Regions from separate parts of the Kribbella sp. NBC_01484 genome, predicted to be linked through region 1. Evidence: riboswitches for the same ligand, from Rfam matches in the RefSeq annotation. Region 1 holds a riboswitch; each other region holds the start of a gene.
The links. A riboswitch is a leader RNA that binds a small molecule or an ion and turns the genes downstream of it on or off. The one in region 1 is predicted to bind cobalamin.

Region 1 (4,577 bases):
CACCGATCTGTTGATCGACGCCTTGCCCGCGGCTCCGGTCCTCACGCTCGCCGCGGCCGCGCGGCTCATCGACCGGTCTCAGCAGGCCGCCAACCAAGGACTCGCGCGCCTGGTCGAGACACGTGTCCTGCGCGAGGTCACCGACGGCCGCCGGAACCGCGTCTACGAGGCGCCCGAACTGATCGACGCGTTCACGTTGCTCGAACGGCGCTTCGCCAGCCCGGCGGCCGATACCAGGATCGAACCGCCTAGCAGACCCGTGCCGTCGAGGCCAGAACCAACACACCGTCAGCATTGACTTTCTCCTCCCCGTCGAGACACAATTCGAACACATGTTCGATCGCACCTCAAATCGAGGTGCCCGACGGGGAGCGTGAGGAATCGTGATGCCGGAGCCGTTCGACTGGGAGATCCTGCACCGACCATCGGCGATGGCGATGGTGCGAGGCCAGCTCGGCTTCAGCTGGATGGTGCTGTCCGGACGGCTCGCCCAACTGACCGACGAGCAGTACTTCTGGCGTCCGAGCAGCGAGGCCCTGACCGTGGTACGACGTCACCACGCCTCGCACTACCGATCACTCGGCTCCGGGGAGTGGGTGGCGCAGTGGCCGGACGAGCCGGACCATCGCGGCCCACGCACGATCGCCTGGCTGATCGCCCACCTGACCGAGATGTTCTTCGAGCGCTGGGAGTGGACGTTCGGGGAGAGCCGGCAGGGGCGCGCCGACATCACACTGCACGGCAACGCCCGCGATGCGGTCGCCTGGCTGACGCACTGGGTGGACGCCTGGCAGGAGTCGATCGCCGCGCTGGACGAGGAGCAGGTGATGGCGGTCGGCCTGAGCCAGGCGACCGAGCTGGACGCCGGCGAGCCGTTCGGTCACGTCGTGCTCCGGCTCAACCGCGAGCTGATCCACCACGGCTCGGAGATCATGACTTTGCAGGATCTCTATGCCGTCGCAGCGTGAGGACCACAACATGTGCGACACGCGGCGTGGCGCTACCACAAGATCTAGTGCGATCCACCTAGCATCACTACTGCTGGTGGTTCGGAGCGGCTCCACATCTTTGGACAGCTCATCGCGTCCGGCACCACAAGATGTGGGCCACTCCGAGGCAACAGGGGAATCCGGTGCGAATCCGGAACTGCCCCGCAACGGTGAGCGGACACTGTCCGCGAGTCCGGATACCTGCCACCGGCGCGTGCACCGCCGGTGCGCGCGGTCCGAGACCTCGCGGGTGGGTCGCAGGGCGTGGCGGCAGCGTTCCCGGCCGGAGCTGCCTGCCTCGTCATGCGCCCATCCGTGCGGCAACGGTCCTCCGAACTCTTGTGGAGAGCACACCTGTGACTATTGCTTCCTCATCCTCCGCGGTGACGACCGACCAGCCGATCCAGCTGACCGTCGTCCGCCGTGACGGCAGCAGCACCGCGTTCGATCCGACCAAGATCTCTGTTGCCATGAGCAAGGCGTTCCTCGCGGTCGAGGGCGCCGACGCCGGCGCCACCCACCGGGTCCGCGACCTGGTGGCCGAGCTGACCGGCCGGGTCGTGGGCGCCTTGACCAGCCGCCGCGACACCCGCCGCAGCGTCCAGGTCGAAGACATCCAGGACCAGGTCGAGCTGGCGCTGATGCGCGCCGGTGAGCACCAGGTCGCTCGGGCCTATGTGTTGTACCGCGAGGAGCGGACCAAGGCCAGGACACCATCTGACCCGGCCGGGATCGCCGAGCGGCCCGCGGTCTCGGTGCGCGCCGCGGACGGCAGCACCGCGCCATTGGATGTCGACCGGCTGCGGGTGATCGTCGCGGAAGCGGCCGATGGGCTCGACTCGGTCGACCCCGAGCTGATCCTCGACGAGACCCTCGGCTCCTGCTACGACGGCATCGCGCAGCACGAGGTCGAGCTCGCGCTGGTGATGGCCGCCCGGTCCTACGTCGAGACCGAGCCGCAGTACAGCTTCGCCGCGTCCCGCCTGCTGCTGGACCAGATCCGCCGCGAGGCCCTCGGCCGCGTGCACGGCGAGCCCCGGCAGGCCAGCCAGGCCGACATGACCGAGGCCTACGCGGACTACTTCCCGCGCTACATCCAGGTCGGTATCGACGCCGGTCACCTCGATGCCGAGCTGGCCACCTTCGACCTCGACCGGCTCGCCGCTGCGATCCGTCCCGAGCGCGATCTCGACTTCACCTTCCTCGCTCTCCAGACCCTGTACGACCGGTACCTGCTGCACATCGACAAGGTCCGGTTCGAGCTGCCGCAGGCGTTCTTCCTCCGGGTCGCGATGGGGATGGCGCTGCGCGAGGACGACCGGGAGGCGCGCGCGATCCAGTTCTACGAACTGCTCAGCTCGTTCCGGTTCATGTCGTCGACGCCGACGCTGTTCAACTCCGGCACCACTCGGCCGCAGCTGTCGTCGTGCTTCCTGACCACGGTCGACGACGACCTGGCCGGCATCTTCCACGGCATCCGCAACAACGCCCTGCTCGCCAAGTACTCCGGCGGCCTCGGCAACGACTGGACCCCGGTCCGCGGCATCGGCGCCAAGATCCGCGGCACCAACGGTGAGTCGCAGGGCGTCGTACCGTTCCTGAAGATCGCCAACGACACCGCCGTGGCGGTCAACCAGGGCGGCAAGCGCAAGGGCGCGGTCTGCGCGTACCTGGAGACCTGGCACATCGACGTCGAGGAGTTCCTCGACCTGCGCAAGAACACCGGCGACGAGCGGCGTCGTACTCATGACATGAACACGGCCAACTGGGTGCCGGACCTGTTCCTCCAGCGCGTCGAGGCGGGCGGCGACTGGACCCTGTTCTCGCCGAACGAGGTCCCGGACCTGCACGACTTGTACGGCGCAGCGTTCGCCGAGGCGTACACCGGCTACGAGGCGGCGGCGGACCGTGGTGAGATCCGCGTGTTCAAGCGGGTCAAGGCCGTCGACCTGTGGCGCCGGATGCTGACCGTGCTGTTCGAGACCGGGCACCCATGGATCACCTTCAAGGACGCCTGCAACCTGCGCTCGCCGCAGCAGCATGACGGCGTGGTCCACTCGTCGAACCTGTGCACCGAGATCACTCTCAACACGACGGTCGAGGAGACCGCGGTCTGCAACCTCGGCTCGGTCAACCTGGTCGCGCACCTGACCGAGGGGGGTCTCGACGCCGATCTGCTCCGCGACACCGTGAAGACGGCGGTCCGGATGCTCGACAACGTCATCGACGTGAACTTCTACACCACGCCCGAGTCCGAGCGCGCGAACCAGCGCCACCGCCCGGTCGGCCTCGGCCTGATGGGCTTCGCCGACGCGCTGTTCTCGCTGCGGATCCCGTACTCCTCCGACGCCGCGGTCGAGTTCGCGGACAGCGCGATGGAGCAGATCAGCTACCACGCGATCGAGGCGTCCAGCGACCTCGCCGCCGAGCGTGGCCGCTACTCGACGTACGACGGTTCGCTGTGGAGCAAGGGGATCCTGCCGATCGACTCGCTCGAGCTGCTCCGGGCCGCTCGGGACGGCGACGTGATCGTCGACGACAGCACGCAGCTCGACTGGGATGTGCTCCGGCAGAAGGTGCTGCACGACGGCATGCGGAACTCGAACGTGATGGCGATCGCGCCGACCGCGACGATCTCCAACATCTGCGGCGTGAGCCAGTCGATCGAGCCGGCGTACAGCAACCTGTTCGTGAAGTCGAACATGTCCGGTGAGTTCACCGTCGCGAACCCGTACCTCGTCGCCGACCTGAAGGCGCGCGGGCTGTGGGACCAGGTGATGGTGTCCGACCTGAAGTACCACGACGGCGTCCTGGCCGGGATCGAGCGGGTGCCGGCCGACCTGCGCGATCTGTACGCGACCGCCTTCGAGATCGACCCGATGTGGCTCGTGAAGGCGGCGTCGCGGCGGCAGAAGTGGATCGACCAGGCGCAGTCGCTGAACCTTTACATGGCCGCGCCGTCCGGCCGGGCGCTGGACGAGCTGTACCGATCGGCGTGGCGATATGGCCTCAAGACGACTTATTACCTGCGTTCCCAGTCAGCAACCCACGTCGAGAAGTCCACGCTGACGGGCACGGATGGACGACTGAACGCGGTACCTGTCGCACTTCCTGAACCCACTGGAGCCGTGTGCTCCATCGACGACCCCGACTGCGAGGCCTGCCAGTGACGACCGGATTGAGTGAGATCGCCGTCGGGGCGTCGCGTGTCGAGGTCGCCGACAAGGCGATGATCAACGCGCGGGCCGACGTCAACCAGTTGCTGCCGTTGAAGTACCGGTGGGCCTGGGACAAATACCTTGCCGCATGCAACAACCACTGGATGCCGACCGAGGTGGCCATGCAGGCCGACATCTCGCTGTGGCGGCGTCAACCAGGGGCACGCGACGGGCTGACCGACGACGAGCGGCTGATGCTCAAGCGCAACCTCGGGTTCTTCGCCACTGCGGAGTCCCTGGTCGCGAACAACATCGTCCTGGCCGTCTACCGGCAGCTGACCAACCCCGAATGCCGGCAGTACCTGCTCCGCCAGGCGTTCGAGGAGGCCGTGCACACGCACACCTTCCAGTACATCTGTACGTCGCTCGG
Region 2 (4,577 bases), 2.4 Mb from region 1:
GCGTTGCGGCCGGTGATGACGACGTACTGGTGGCCCGGTCGGTTCACCAGCGTGTCGACCACCTCGTCGACGTCGACCCAGCCCCACTTCATCGGGTACGTGAACTCGTCCAGGACGTAGAGGTCGTGCGTCTCCGCAGCGATCCGGCGCTGGATCTCCCGCCAGCCTTCGAGCGCGTCGGCGGCGTGGTCTTCGTCGGTGCCGGCCTTGCGCGACCAACTCCACCCCTCGCCCATCTTGTGCCATTCGACCGGGCCGCCCTCACCCGTTGCCACGTGCAACTGGCCGAGGGCCTTGAAGGCGCTCTCTTCGCCGACCTTCCATTTCGCGCTCTTCACGAACTGGAACACGCCGATGTTCCAGCCCTGGTTCCAGCCGCGCAGCGCCATCCCGAAGGCCGCCGTCGACTTCCCCTTCATCTCGCCGGTGTGCACCATCAGCAGCGGGCGATTCCGGCGTTGCCGGGTGGTCAGGCCGTCCGCCGGGACGACCGTCGGCTGTCCTTTCGGCATCTCAGGCCGCCTTCCGCTCGGTGACGGTGCGGATGAGGTTGCCTGCGGCAACTTCCCCGAGGTCGAGGTACTCCGCGCCCAGGTCCGCGGCGAGTTCCCCGGCCAGGCCGAGCCGGACCCCACGATGCGGTTCGCAGTCGACCACGACGGTGGCGATCCCCTGCTGAGCAAGCCATCCGGCGGCCTGCCTCGCCCGGGCGAAGGCTTGGTCTCCGTGGGTCGCGCGGCCGTCGGTGACAAGCACGAGCAGGGGCCGACGTCGCGGGTCGCGGATCGCGGCGATCCGTAGTACCTCCGCTGCCTGGAGCAGACCTTCGGCGAGGGGTGTGCGTCCACCGGTCGGTAGCGACTCGAGACGTCGTACGGCGGTCTCGACGCTGCCGGTGGGCGGCAACGCAACCGTGGCCGCGGCGCCGGCGAACGTGACGAGGCCGACGGTGTCGCGACGCTGGTACGCGTCGAGCAGCAGCGAGACGATCGCGGTCTTCACCGCCCGCATCCGCTGCTTCGTCCCCATCGACCCCGACGCGTCAACACAGAACAGAACAAGGTTGCCCTCGCGCCCTTCCCGCACGGCGAGCCGCACATCCGAGGGTCGTACGGCGAGCCCGGCGCCGGCGCGACCCCGAGCGTGCTGATGCGGGGCAGCGGACCGGATGGTCGCCAGCAGATGCGGACGCCCAGCCTCCCGACCGATGCGGGCGCGATCACCCACCACGCGCCCGACCTCGGTGATCGCCCGGGACCGCCGCCCGGCGACACCGGCGCCTGCGGCCTGCACGCTGAGCAGGCGCGCCTTGTAGGGCTCGGAGCTTCCGGCCACCTCGCCGACCGGCGCCGGCCGGCCACCCGCCTCGCCGGGATCCGCGCCGTCCTCCAGGCTGGCGCCGGGGGCCGGGGAGTCCGAGTCCGCTCGGCTTCCGTCGGAGCGATCCGCGCCGGATAGGTTCGCGTCCGACTGGTCTACGTCGGACCGGTCTGCGTCAGCCGGGCTGCCGTCGTCTGCGGGGTCCGCTCCCCCACCCGGGCCATCCGGGTCGTCGTCGGGGTTGGGTGCTGGGGTGCTGTCTTGGATGGCTTGTTCTAGTTGGTTCTCGTCGAGGCCGGGGGCGTCGAAGGGGTTCCGGCGGCGGCGATGGGGCAGGGCGAGTTTGGCGGCGGCGCGGACGTCGTCGACCTCGACGACGGTGCGGCCGGACCAGGCCGCGTGGGCGACCGCCGTACGCGCGGTGACCAGGTCGGCGCGCATGCCGTCAACGTCGAAGGACGCGCAGATCTCGGCGATCTGGCGGAGCGCGGCGTCGGTCAGGATGACCTCGGTGATCAGGTCGCGCGCCTTGACGATGCGCTCGGCGAGCTCCCGCTGCGGTCCGTCGTGCCGCGCAACGAAGCCCGCCGGATCAGCCTCGTACGCGAGCCGCGCGCGCATCACCTCCACACGCACGGCAGGATCGCGGCTGGCGACGACGTCGACGGTCAGGCCGAAGCGATCGAGCAACTGCGGCCGGAGCTCGCCCTCCTCCGGGTTCATCGTGCCGACCAGGACGAAGCGCGCCGGGTGCGTGACGGACACCCCGTCACGCTCGACGGTCGCGCGACCCATCGCGGCGGCGTCGAGCAGTACGTCGACCAGATGATCGTGCAGGAGGTTGACCTCGTCGACATACAGAAGTCCGCGGTGCGCGGCAGCAAGCAGACCGGGTTCGTACGCCGTGATGCCCTCGGCGAGCGCCTTCTCCAGATGCAGCGACCCGAGCACCCGATCCTCGGTCGCGCCGACGGGCAACTCGACCAGCCGGGCAGGCCGGTTGAGGGCCTCCGTGCTGTCGTGCGGTCCGTCGGGGCAGGTGTCGTCAGGGTGTTCGGGGTCGCAGGAGAACCGACAACCCGGTACGACGTCCACAGGTGGGAGGATCTCGGTCAACGCGCGGACCGCGGTCGACTTCGCCGTACCCTTCTCGCCCCGGATCAGCACCCCGCCGATCGCCGGCGAGATGGCTGCCAGGATCAGGGCGAGCTGAAGGTCGTCCATTCCGACTACGGCGGTGAACGGGAATCCGGTGGACGGTGAGGCTGGCCGCATCGGCGGTGGGTCCCTTCGTCGAGCGGGTATCCACGCCCGCCACGGCTGGTACGCCGTACCGCGGTGACCGTGGCCCGGCGGACGGACGCGGATGTCCTGGCTCCCGGGCCGCGTCGACTTCGATCTGGCCCGGTCACAGTGGCGGGACCGCCCCGGACTCCCGGCCTCAGCCGGTCACCGGTGTTCCTCCACAACCGTCGGCCCGATCATGGCACACCCCACCCGCCCGGCAACCACCACGGTCACGTGGCAACCCCCACGTCGACACGAGCCTCGCGAAGTGCGTCGGCCAACGGAGCGTGCGGCTCGCGGTCGGTGACGCGTGCCGAAGGACGGGTAGTAGTCCGCCGAGCGCCCCGTCGCCGCCGCGCTGCACGCGGGGACGCCAGGGCTGGGGCTGACCACTACCCGTCCGTCGGTACACCGGCAGCCCGAGAGGCCCTGGTCGAAGCCGTTTGCGTCCGGGCGGTAGTCGACCAGGTCGAGGGCTCCCGTCGGCCTGCCTGAAGGTGTTGACTGGGGACGCATGGGGGGTCTGCGGCCCGATCATCGCTTCGCCGGACGCGCAGCCGAACAACGGTTCCTCGGCGATGTGCTGCTCGACGCCGTGGGCGGCGTACCGCACGCGATCGTCATCCATGGCGAAGCCGGCATCGGCAAGACCCGCCTTGCCCGTGAGGTCTGCGGCGATTCGCAGCTGAACGTGCTCTGGGGATCGAGCGTGCACTTCGGTGGCGCGTCGGTCCCGTTCGCCCCCATCGCCGGCGCCTTGCAGGACTGGCTGAGCCGAGCTGATGCCGACGAGAGGGCCGACACTCTCGCCGGGACCGACGGGCTGAGTGCCTTACTGCCCTCGCTCGGCGTCAGCGGCGGCGTCGACAGCACGAGGCTTCCGATGCTCGTCGACCTCGTGCTCAACCGGATCGCAGTACGCCGGCCGACAGTGGTGGTCGTCGACGATCTGCAATGGGCCGACGTCGCCTCGCTGGACGCGATGGCCTATCTGATCGCCGGATTCCGCTCCCAGCCGTTGGTACTGCTGGCGACGTGCCGGACCGAGGAACGCGGCGAGGGGCATCCCCTCCACTCCTGGCTGGCCGATATGCGCCGGATGCCCTTCTTCGGTGAGCTCCGGTTGGATCCGCTGGACCTGGACGGCACCAGCAGCGAGATCGAAGGACTGCTCGGCCAGGCGCCCGACATCGAACTCGCCGCCGAGGTCCTGGCCAGATCGGACGGCAACCCCTACCTCGTCGAACTGATGGTCAGCGGTCTGTCCGGTGCCGAGCGCACTCTTCCGGCCACCGTTCCCGCTGCGCTCCGCGAAGCCCTGCTCGCCGCCTGGCACAGCCTGTCGGACCAGGCCCGCTTGGTCACCAGAATCCTCGCCGTCGGCGGCCGACCGACCTCCTCGGCCGTACTGACCGAGGTCGCCGCCAGCCACGGACTCGAGGCGGGCTTGATCACCCCATGCCTGGCGGAGGCCCAAGACCGCGGTGTAGTGGCGACCGCCGCCGACGGCACCTCCTGGTTCCGGCACCCGCTGCTGGCTGAGGTCCTGTATGACGGCCTGCCACCCGACCAAGCCACGGACCTCCACGCCGACTACATCCGCGTCCTCGAATCACGCCCCACCGAGGTTGAAGCTGCCGACCTGGCGATCCACAACGAACGAGCCGGGAACGTCGACGCGACTTACCACTGGTCCCTCGTGGCTGCCGATCAGGCACATCGTCTGCGCGCGCCGACGGAGGAGGCGATCCAGCTCCGCCGGGCTTGCGCTATCTGGGAGTCCGTGTCACCGACCGTGCGCGGAACGCGAGACGAGAGGATCGGCCTGTTGCGGCGGACGAGCTCCGTCTGCGAGCGGGCCGGCTGGCCAGAGGTTTCGGTGACGCTCCTCACCGAGGCGTTGAGTCTGCTGGACAGGGAACAGCAGCCGTTGGCGGCCTGCGATCTCCTGGTGCTCAGGGCCAACTACC
Region 3 (4,577 bases), 2.9 Mb from region 1:
CGCTTGCGGGACGTGCGCCGTACGTCCGTAGCCGCGCGAGTCCATCGCGGCGGCGAGCTCGACCGACCTGTCCAAAGCACCTTCCAGCACGGGCATGGCCGTCGTACGGAAGGAGCCGCGGGTGCGGCCGCGCAGTCGGCGTGCGGCGCGGATGCGACGGGCGTCCGTCACCAGCTGCGGCGCGAACGTCAGCGCCACCACACAGGCCACGCCGATCTCGTAGAGGGCCCCGGGCAACGACTTGAGCAGCCGCCGGGGACTGGCCAGTGCGTTGGCGGCACCGACGCAGCAGAGCATGACGGCGAGCTGACCACCGTCGTACAGCGCGGTGAGCAACGCCTCCAGGGTGACCTCACCGCCGAGCTTCACCCCGTTTGCCCAGTCAGGCAAGGGAATCTGCGGCAGGGTGAACAGGACCGTGTTCCCCTGCGAGCGGGTGGACAGCAGCGCTTGCAAAACCACCCGGAGGCCGATGACCACCAGACCGAGCTTGAGGAACGCGGCGTAGCTGTGGGCCCAGGGAGCATCGGTCCGGCGGGCGGCCACTACGAATCCGGTCACTGCGAGGATCAGCCCGAGCAGCACCGGGTTCCGCGTCCTGCTGGCGGCCACGGCCATACCGAGCGCCCACAGCCACCAGGCCCCCGGGTGGAGCGCCCGGGGGAACGTCAGACGATCGACAGCACGCACTTACTTGGCTGTACGGCGGCGACTGAGGAGCAGACCACCACCGGCCAGTACGACGACAACCGCGGCGGCGATGATGATCCCACCCCACGGAGCGCCGTCGCCGTCCGAGGAGGATGCGACTGGCGAGGGGGAGGCCGCAGGTGCGGCACCGACCGCGGCACCGATCTGCAGCGTCACCGGGGTGTCGGTGGCCGGGACCTGGATGTTCTTCACTTGGTCGCCGCAGCCCTTGGCCGGGTAGCCCGCGATCCCGCAGGTCAGGCCCTTCTCGATCCGGACCGGCGCGACCGCGGCCAGGATCTTCGCGCCGGTCGCCTTCACGTCGGTCACCACACACGTGCCGGTGGCCGGACCCGGAGTCTCACCGCCGGCCGCGTCCTCCGGCGTACCCGGGTCGACCACCAGGGCCACCCGCTTCTTGCCGGTCTCGGCCGGCGTCTTGCCGCAGATCGCCTCGAAATCTCCCGCTGCGCGCGGCACCCGGGGCTTCGCGCCGCCGACGGCGAACCGCCAGCCCTCCACCGCCCCGTCGGCCGGGACGACGGCGTCGGAGCCCTTCGGTGAGAAGGCCCATTGGCCGGAAGCCCACTGGTAGTAGCCCCAGAAGCGATAGCCGTCCTCGGCCTGTGCGGTGGTGGCGACGGTCCCCGCCAGCAGGAGACCCGCCAGCAGGGCGAGGACCAGTCGTACGGTCCGGTGTGCAGTCATCTCATGTCCTCGATCGGGCCGTGGCCCGGTGGAGGAAGTCCCGCCTGCACCGGCAGGGTAGGGGCCCCACCCGCGGACCACGGCGGGTAGCTGAGCCTGCCTGCGGCACAGTGTTCCGGCTCGCCACCTGAGGTGGCCTACGGTTGCGGGTCAGCGCCGGACTTGGACCGGCTTCCCTGTGACGCAGGCGTGTTCGGACCGAAGCCTACTCTGGCGCGGCCAGACTCATCGGGCCGTAGACCTCCCGGTCGTCCTCCAGCAGGTACACCTGGGCGACGCCACGGTCGGCCAGGTCCCGCCAGAGCTCACCCAGCCAGCTCTCCGCGTCACCCTGTGCGGAGAACTCGGCCCCACCAACCTCACCGGGGTCGACCAGGGCGCCGGAAGCGGTCTCGAACCGCCAGCTCCAGCTCACGAGCCGGGCCGAGTCTGCGGCGCGTTCTGCGCGGTCTTGGCCGGGTCACGCTCGACGATGCCGCCCAGCGTCTCGTCGATCTGCTTCAGCAGGCTCTCCTCGAGCCTCACCCCGGACGCCTTCACGTTCTCGGTGACCTGCTCGGGCCGGGAGGCGCCGATGATCGCCGAGGACACGTTCGGGTTCTGTAGCACCCAGGCGATCGCCAGCTGGGACAGCGACAGACCGGCCTCGTCGGCGACCGGCTTCAGGTCCTGGACCCGGGTGAGCACGTCGTCGGTGAGGAACCGCTTGATGAAGTTCGACCCGGCCGCGTCGGTGGCCCGGGAGCCGTCCGGCGGCTGCTGACCTGGCAGGTACTTACCGGTGAGCACGCCCTGCGCGATCGGCGAGAACACCACCTGGCCGATGCCGAGCTCCTCCGAGGCCGGCACCACCTCGGCCTCGATCACCCGCCAGAGCATGCTGTACTGCGGCTGGTTCGAGACGAACGGGATGCGCAGCTCCCGGGCCAGCCGGTGGCCCTCCTGGAGTTGCTCCGCGGTCCACTCGGACACGCCGATGTAGAGCGCCTTGCCGGACCGGACGACGTCGGCGAACGCCTCCATCGTCTCCTCCAGCGGCGTCTCGGTGTCGTACCGGTGCGCCTGGTAGAGGTCGACGTACTCGGTCTTGAGGCGCCTCAGCGAGGCGTTGATCGACTCGTGGATGTGCTTGCGGGACAGGCCGGTGTCGTTCGGTCCGCCGGGGCCGGTCGGCCAGTAGACCTTGGTGAAGATCTCCAGCGACTCGCGCCGCTCACCCTCCAGCGCCTCGCCGAGGACCGACTCGGCCTTGGTGTTGGCGTAGGTGTCGGCGGTGTCGAACGTGGTGATGCCGGCCTCCAGGGCCGCCCGCACACAGGCCTTGGCCTGATCGTTCTCCACCTGGGATCCGTGCGTGAGCCAGTTCCCGTACGAGATCTCGCTGACCTTCAAACCACTGTTGCCGAGATAGCGGAAGTCCATACCCCTGACCCTACCGGCCCGGTCAGCTGGGCTTCTCGCCGCGCTTGACCATCGGCTTGGGCATCCGCCAGCGGCGCATCTGCATGGTCCGCCGGACCGCGTAGAACCCCAGGCCCTTGGTGGACTCCTTCGGGAACTTCACCGTGACCGCCTTCCGCAGTCCGGCCGAGAGCAGGAACCAGTCCGCCGCGATCAGCACGATCATCACCAGGAAGAGCAGGTTGACCACGCCGGCCAGCCACGGGAACTGCGCCGAGAACACCACGCCGACCAGCGACACCACCAGCAGGACCGGCAGCGCGAACTCCATCACCGAGTAGCGGGCGTCCACATAGTCCCGGGCGAAGCGCCGGACCGGGCCCTTGTCGGCGGCCGGCAGGTACCGGTCGTCGCCGGTGCGCAGAGCGTCCTGCATCTTGGCCCGCTCGGTGCGGACCTTCTCCCGCCGGTACGCCGACGCCTCCTTGCGGTTACGCGGCTTCTTCAGCGCCTGCTTGCGGGCCGCCTCCGCCTCCTTGCGGGTCGGGGTGGGGCGTCCCTTCCCACCCGGCTTGCCCTGGGGCTCGCCGGGTACGGTGGTAGCTGTCTCAGACTTGGTACGACGGAACACGGGGTCTGAACCTCATTCGCAGGGCAGGTCGCGACTCGGGGTGGTCCCCGGACCTAGGCACTACTTTATCGGGGCCGGTCCTGATGGTGTGGTGACCCGTGGGGACATAGGGTGGATAAGGCACGCCGGGTCGTCACGCCGGCACAGAAGGGGTACGGATATCGATGAGCATCTTCAAGCGGATGTCGACGATCTTCAAGGCCAAGGCGAACTCCGCCCTGGACAAGGCCGAGGATCCTCGCGAAACCCTTGACTACTCGTATCAGAAGCAGCTGGAGCTGCTGCAGAAGGTACGGCGGGGCGTGGCCGACGTGGCCACCAGCCGTAAGCGGGTCGAGTTGCAGGCGTCCCAGCTGCAGTCCCAGTCGGCGAAGCTGCAGGAGCAGGCCCAGAAGGCGCTCTCGATGGGCCGTGAGGACCTGGCCCGGGAGGCCCTGACCCGCAAGTCCGGGCTGCAGGGCCAGATCGACGATCTGCAGACCCAGCACGCCCAGTTGCAGGGCGAGGAGGAGAAGCTGACGCTGGCCTCCCAGCGGCTGCAGGCCAAGGTCGAGTCGTTCCGGACCCGCAAGGAGACCATCAAGGCCACCTACACCGCGGCCGAGGCGCAGACCCGCATCAACGAGGCCTTCTCCGGCATCTCCGAGGAGATGAGCGACGTCGGCCTGGCGGTCCAGCGGGCCGAGGACAAGACCCAGCAGATGCAGGCCCGGGCCGGCGCGATCGACGAGCTGCTCGCCTCCGGCGCGCTCGACGACGCGAGCGGTACGGTCAAGGACAACATCACCCTGGAGCTGGACCGGATGTCGTCCGGCTCCGACGTGGAGAACGAGCTGGCCGCGATGAAGGCCCAGCTGTCCGGCGGCAGTGCGCCGAAGGAGCTCTCCGGTGAGGCCGAGGGTGCCGCGGCGCCGCAGTCCGCCCAGACCCAGCAGCCAGTGCAGCAGCCGGCCGCCGAGCCGGTGCGACCTCAGGACGGAGACGTTCGATGATCGTTCGCATCATGGGTGAAGGTCAGTACCGCCTCGCCGACGAGAAGCTCGACGCGCTGAACGCGGTCGACGGCGACCTGGAGAAGGCGGTCTCCGCCGGCGACGAGGCGGCCTTCCAGACCGCGTTCGCCGCGCTGCTGGAGTTCGTCCGCTCC
Region 4 (4,577 bases), 2.4 Mb from region 1:
CGCGCGCCTCGGCCCCGTCGAGGTCCTTGCCGTACGCGTACCCGCCCCAGACCGCGTACACCTCGGCCAGCTCGGCGTCGGTGCGCCAGTTCCGCGCGTCCACGAGCGGCAGCAGTCCGGCGCCGTACGAGCCGGGCTTCGAGCCGAAGACCCGCGCGGTGGCGGAGCGTACGTCGTTGCCCGCAGCAACATCGGCGTCGACGTGCGCGCGCAGGTAGTTGCCGGCCGCATCCTCATCCAGGGCGGCGACCGTCCGCACGGCCTCGTCGAGCAAGGCGACCACGTGCGGGAACGTGTCCCGGAAGAAGCCGGAGATCCGGATCGTCACGTCGATCCGCGGCCGGCCGAGCTCCTCCGGACCGACCATCTCGAAGCCGGTGACGCGCCGAGACGCCTCGTCCCAGACCGGGCGGCAGCCGAGCAGCCACAACACCTCGGCGAGATCGTCGCCCTGGGTGCGCATGGCCGACGTGCCCCAGATGGTCAGGCCGACCGATCGCGGCCACTCCCCTGTCTCGGCCTGGTGCCGGGCGAGGAGCGAGTCGGCCAGCGCGACCCCGACGTCCCAGGCGTTGCGGCTCGGGATCGCCTTCGGGTCGACAGCGTAGAAGTTGCGGCCGGTCGGCAGCACGTTGACCAGACCACGCGTCGGCGAGCCCGACGGTCCGGCCTCGACGAAGCGGCCGTCCAGCGCGCGAAGGACGTTGGTCAGCTCGTCACCAGTCCGTGCGAGCCGCGGCACGACCTCCTCGGCGGCGAAGGTCAGGGACGACTCGACCTGCGCCGACGACCGCCCGAGCACCTCGGTCACGACGACCGGGACCTTCGCGGCGTCCCAGCTCAGGGTCTCCATTGCCACGACGAGCTTGCGCGCGACCGCTTCGAGCAGATCCACTCCATCGGCCCCGCTCACTGCGGGCAGATCCGCCAGCGTTGCGAGGTCGGCCAGGTCCGCGGCTCGTCCCGGGCTCGCGAGCAGCTCGGCCTCGTCCACGCCGAACGTCTCCCCCAGCGCTGTCCGCAGACCGGGGATCGAGTACGAACCACCCCACAACTGACGAGCCCGCAGTACGGCGAGCACCAGGTTGACGCGCGCATCGCCGGCCGGCGCACCGCCGAGGATGTGCAGCCCGTCGCGGATCTGCACGTCCTTGATCTCGCACAGATACCCGTCGAGATGCAGGACGAACTCGTCGAACTCCGCGTCGCCCGGCTTCTCGTCCGTGTGCAGATCATGGTGCAGCTGCGCCGCCTGGATCAGCGTCCAGATCTGCGCCCGCAGGGTCGGCACCTTCTCCGGATCCAGCGCCGACACGGTCGCGTACTCGTCGAGCAGGTACTCCAGCTTCGCCATGTCGCCGTACGTCTCGGCCCGGGCCATCGGCGGCACCAGGTGGTCGACGACGGTCGCGTGCGCGCGCCGCTTGGCCTGCGTCCCCTCGCCGGGGTCATTGACGATGAACGGGTAGACCATCGGCAGATTCCCCAGGACGGCGTCCGGCGCACAGTCGGCCGCCATCCCGATCCCCTTGCCCGGCAGCCATTCGAGCGTCCCGTGCTTGCCCAGGTGGACGACGGCGTGCGCGCCGAAGCCGCCCTCCTCGGCCGGGGCCTCGAGCCAGCGATACGCCGCCAGGTAGTGGTGCGACGGGGCCATGTCCGGGTCGTGGTAGATCGCCACCGGGTTCTCGCCGAAGCCACGCGGCGGCTGGATCATCAGCACGACGTTCCCGAAACGCAACGCCGCCAGGGCGATCGCGGGCTCGTCGCCGGAGGTGTCGACGTACAGCTGGCCCGGCGCCTCGCCCCACGCCTCGGTCATTGCCGTACGCAACGATTCCGGCACTCGCCCGAACCACTGCTCGTAGATGCTGAGCGGGACCTTCGCGACGGCGTTCGCCAACTGCTCCTCGGTCAGCCAGTCGACGTCGTGACCACCTGCGGCGATGAGCCGATGGATCAGCCCGTCGGCGCCGTCCGGCCCCTGGAGCTCACTGAGATCGAGGTCGCCGAGGTCGTACCCGGCGTCTTGGAGTTGACCGAGCAGGACCACGGCCGACGCCGGTGTGTCGAGACCGACCGCGTTCCCGATCCGCGCGTGCTTGGTCGGGTACGACGACAACACGAGAGCCAATCGTTTGTCGTGAGCCGGTACGTGGCGGAGGCGAGCGTGCGCGACTGCGATCCCGGCCAGCCGGGCGCACCGCTCCGGGTCCGGCGCGTACCGGGCCAGCCCGTCGGCGTCGTACGACTTGAAGGAGAACGGGATCGTGATCAGCCGCCCGTCGAACTCCGGGATCGCGACCTGGGTGGCGGCGTCGAGCGGGCTGACCGCGGCGTCACTGGCCAGCCACTGCTCACGGGTCGACGTCAGCGCGAGGCCCTGGATCAGCGGGATGTCGAGCGAGGCGAGCGCCCCGGCATCCCAGGAGTCGTCGGAACCGCCGGCGCTCGCGTTGGCCGCGACGGATCCGCCTGCGGCGAGCAGGGTCGTCACCAGGACGTCACACTTGCGCAGCAGGTCGAACAGTCCGGCATTCTCGGACGACGTCGGATCCAGTCCACGCAGGGTCCCGCAGTACACGGGCAGCGGCTGCGCACCCGCCGCCTCGACCGCAGCGGCCAGCGTGTCGACGAACGCGGTGTTCCCGGAGATCTCGTGCGCGCGGTAGTAGACGATCCCGACCACCGGCCGGTCGTCCACGACGTACGTCCCGCGGACGCCGTACGCCGGGAGGGCGCGCGGCGGCTCGAATTCGTCGCCGGTCAGGAGCAGTGTGTCCCGCAGGAAGCCGGCCAGGTTGCGCAGGTTCTCGGAACCGCCCTCCCGGAGGTAGGCGAGCGCCTCGGTCACCGCGCCCGCGGGCACGGTCGACAGCGACATCAGCTCGGCGTCGGGTGCGGCCTCACCGCTGACCACGACGGCCGGCTTGCCGGACGCGATGACCGCGTCGAGACCTTCCTCCCAGGCGCGGCGTCCGCCGAGCAGACGGACCACGACGACCTCGGCGGCGGCGAGCAACGGCGCCAGGCCGTCGAGGTCGAGCCGGGCCGGGTTCGCGACCGTCCAGCCGGAATCCGCCTCGGCGGCGGCGAGCAGATCGGTGTCGGCGGTCGAGAGCAGCAGCAGGTTCGCGGGCACGCGTAACCGGTCCTTCCTCGGGGTGTCCACGCCCCGACCGGAGGTACGACGGCGGCAGTTCCTGACTCCCCCTCGGGTTCGAGGGGTTCACAGTGGCGGGACCGTCCCGGACTCACACCGGGTTCCTGCTGATGCCGTCGATTGACTCCGTGACTCTATCGGACTGCGTGGACCGCCAGGCCATCACAATCGGCGCGACCGGGCGCACGTGAGCGACGCGACACCTTGCGGGCGGCAGTTGTGATGGCCTGGCGGTCCGGCCTCAGCGATGCATTGCGTAGTGGGCGGCGAGGAGGTCGGTGGCCCAGTCGTTGCGGAGATCTCGCCAGACGGAGTGGATGTGGTTGGCGTTGTCCTGGGTGTTGTCGTACTCGGCGAGGAAGGTGGGGCCGGCGATCGAGTAGTAGTGGCGGTGGCCGACGCCGGGTTCGGTCTCGCCGGCCCACGCGAAGGTGAGGCGTTCGATGCCTTGGTCGGTGATGTCCTGCCAGGTCTGCAGCCCGATCGGTCCGGCGGCGCGGCCGACGTACTGACCGATGAGGAGGCTCAGGAGTTGCCGTTGCTCCGGTGTCATGTCGCCGTACGCGAGCCCGCGGTGCAGCAGGGATGCGTCGGCGACCGGATCGTGCCGGGTCAGGATGTCGTCCGGCGCCGCGTCGGAGACCAGCGCGACGGACAGCTGGGCCGGCTCGAGCGCGTGCAGGAGCTGGAAGCCGAGGTCCTGCTCCGCGGCGAGGAACCGTCGCCCGGCGTGCGGGCCGGTGCGGACCTCCGCCGGGTTCGAGCCGAAGAACTGCGGGGTGAACGAGATGGCGCCGTCGACGAGCGTGACGTGCAGCGCGAGATGGTGACCGTTCAGCCGCCACGCCCACGGCCCGGACCCGGCCGGGTCGCCGAGCACGCGGAGGTAGTAGCGATCGCCGACCGTCGAACCGGCCCAGCCACCGACCTCCGCGACCTCCATCGGATCGGCGAGGCCGCGGACGATGATCTCGGCCGCCATCACCCCGCGGAAATCGGCCAGACCGCGCTCGCTGTAGACGAGCCCGAGCAGGCGCACGACGAGAGCCTCCTGCGCCGCCGACAGCTCGTGCAGCGGCAGGCCCGGAACGGCACCGGGCAGATACGTCCATTGGTGGTGATCCGGCGTGTCGAACGCCGCCGTGATCTTGTCGAGCTGGGCGGACGAAAGACTCGCCAGCAGCTCGAGGACCGCTTCCCGGGTCTGTTCTACAACCATGCCGATCGCTCCCGTTCCGTCGGTTCGTGATGCGTCCACTGTTCGAACGGCCGGTCCAGCTTGTACTGGAAATCCGGCTGCCGCAGCAGGACGCGTGTTTCGGCGTTGTGCGGGTTGCGTAGCGTCTCGAAGAACCGCACCGACCAGTGGAACCAGCGCATGCAGAACAACCGCATGGTCAGCCCGTGCGACACC

Region 2: linked by a shared signal. The riboswitch ahead of OG555_RS31025 (putative cobaltochelatase) and the one ahead of OG555_RS42330 (ribonucleoside-diphosphate reductase subunit alpha) in region 1 are both predicted to bind cobalamin.
Region 3: linked by a shared signal. The riboswitch ahead of OG555_RS28540 (SCO2322 family protein) and the one ahead of OG555_RS42330 (ribonucleoside-diphosphate reductase subunit alpha) in region 1 are both predicted to bind cobalamin.
Region 4: linked by a shared signal. The riboswitch ahead of cobN (cobaltochelatase subunit CobN) and the one ahead of OG555_RS42330 (ribonucleoside-diphosphate reductase subunit alpha) in region 1 are both predicted to bind cobalamin.

What each region holds. Positions count from the first base shown of each region.
Region 1 is NZ_CP109437.1:8,774,700-8,779,276, forward strand. It holds gene OG555_RS42320 (Fic family protein) at 1-298, shown strand, start outside; gene OG555_RS42325 (DinB family protein) at 387-968, shown strand; cobalamin riboswitch at 1,087-1,212, shown strand; gene OG555_RS42330 (ribonucleoside-diphosphate reductase subunit alpha) at 1,346-4,159, shown strand; gene OG555_RS42335 (ribonucleotide-diphosphate reductase subunit beta) at 4,156-4,577, shown strand, end outside.
Region 2 is NZ_CP109437.1:6,377,191-6,381,767, reverse strand. It holds gene cobO (cob(I)yrinic acid a,c-diamide adenosyltransferase) at 1-512, opposite strand, end outside; gene OG555_RS31025 (putative cobaltochelatase) at 514-2,595, opposite strand; cobalamin riboswitch at 2,665-2,806, opposite strand; gene OG555_RS31020 (helix-turn-helix transcriptional regulator) at 3,122-4,577, shown strand, end outside.
Region 3 is NZ_CP109437.1:5,827,297-5,831,873, forward strand. It holds gene OG555_RS28535 (energy-coupling factor transporter transmembrane component T) at 1-690, opposite strand, end outside; gene OG555_RS28540 (SCO2322 family protein) at 691-1,398, opposite strand; cobalamin riboswitch at 1,485-1,616, opposite strand; gene OG555_RS28545 (hypothetical protein) at 1,604-1,813, opposite strand; gene OG555_RS28550 (aldo/keto reductase family protein) at 1,810-2,820, opposite strand; gene OG555_RS28555 (DUF3043 domain-containing protein) at 2,843-3,430, opposite strand; gene OG555_RS28560 (PspA/IM30 family protein) at 3,595-4,422, shown strand; gene pspAA (PspA-associated protein PspAA) at 4,419-4,577, shown strand, end outside.
Region 4 is NZ_CP109437.1:6,363,796-6,368,372, reverse strand. It holds gene cobN (cobaltochelatase subunit CobN) at 1-3,172, opposite strand, end outside; cobalamin riboswitch at 3,179-3,334, opposite strand; gene OG555_RS30975 (DUF3500 domain-containing protein) at 3,405-4,382, opposite strand; gene OG555_RS30970 (phosphoglycerate mutase family protein) at 4,373-4,577, opposite strand, start outside.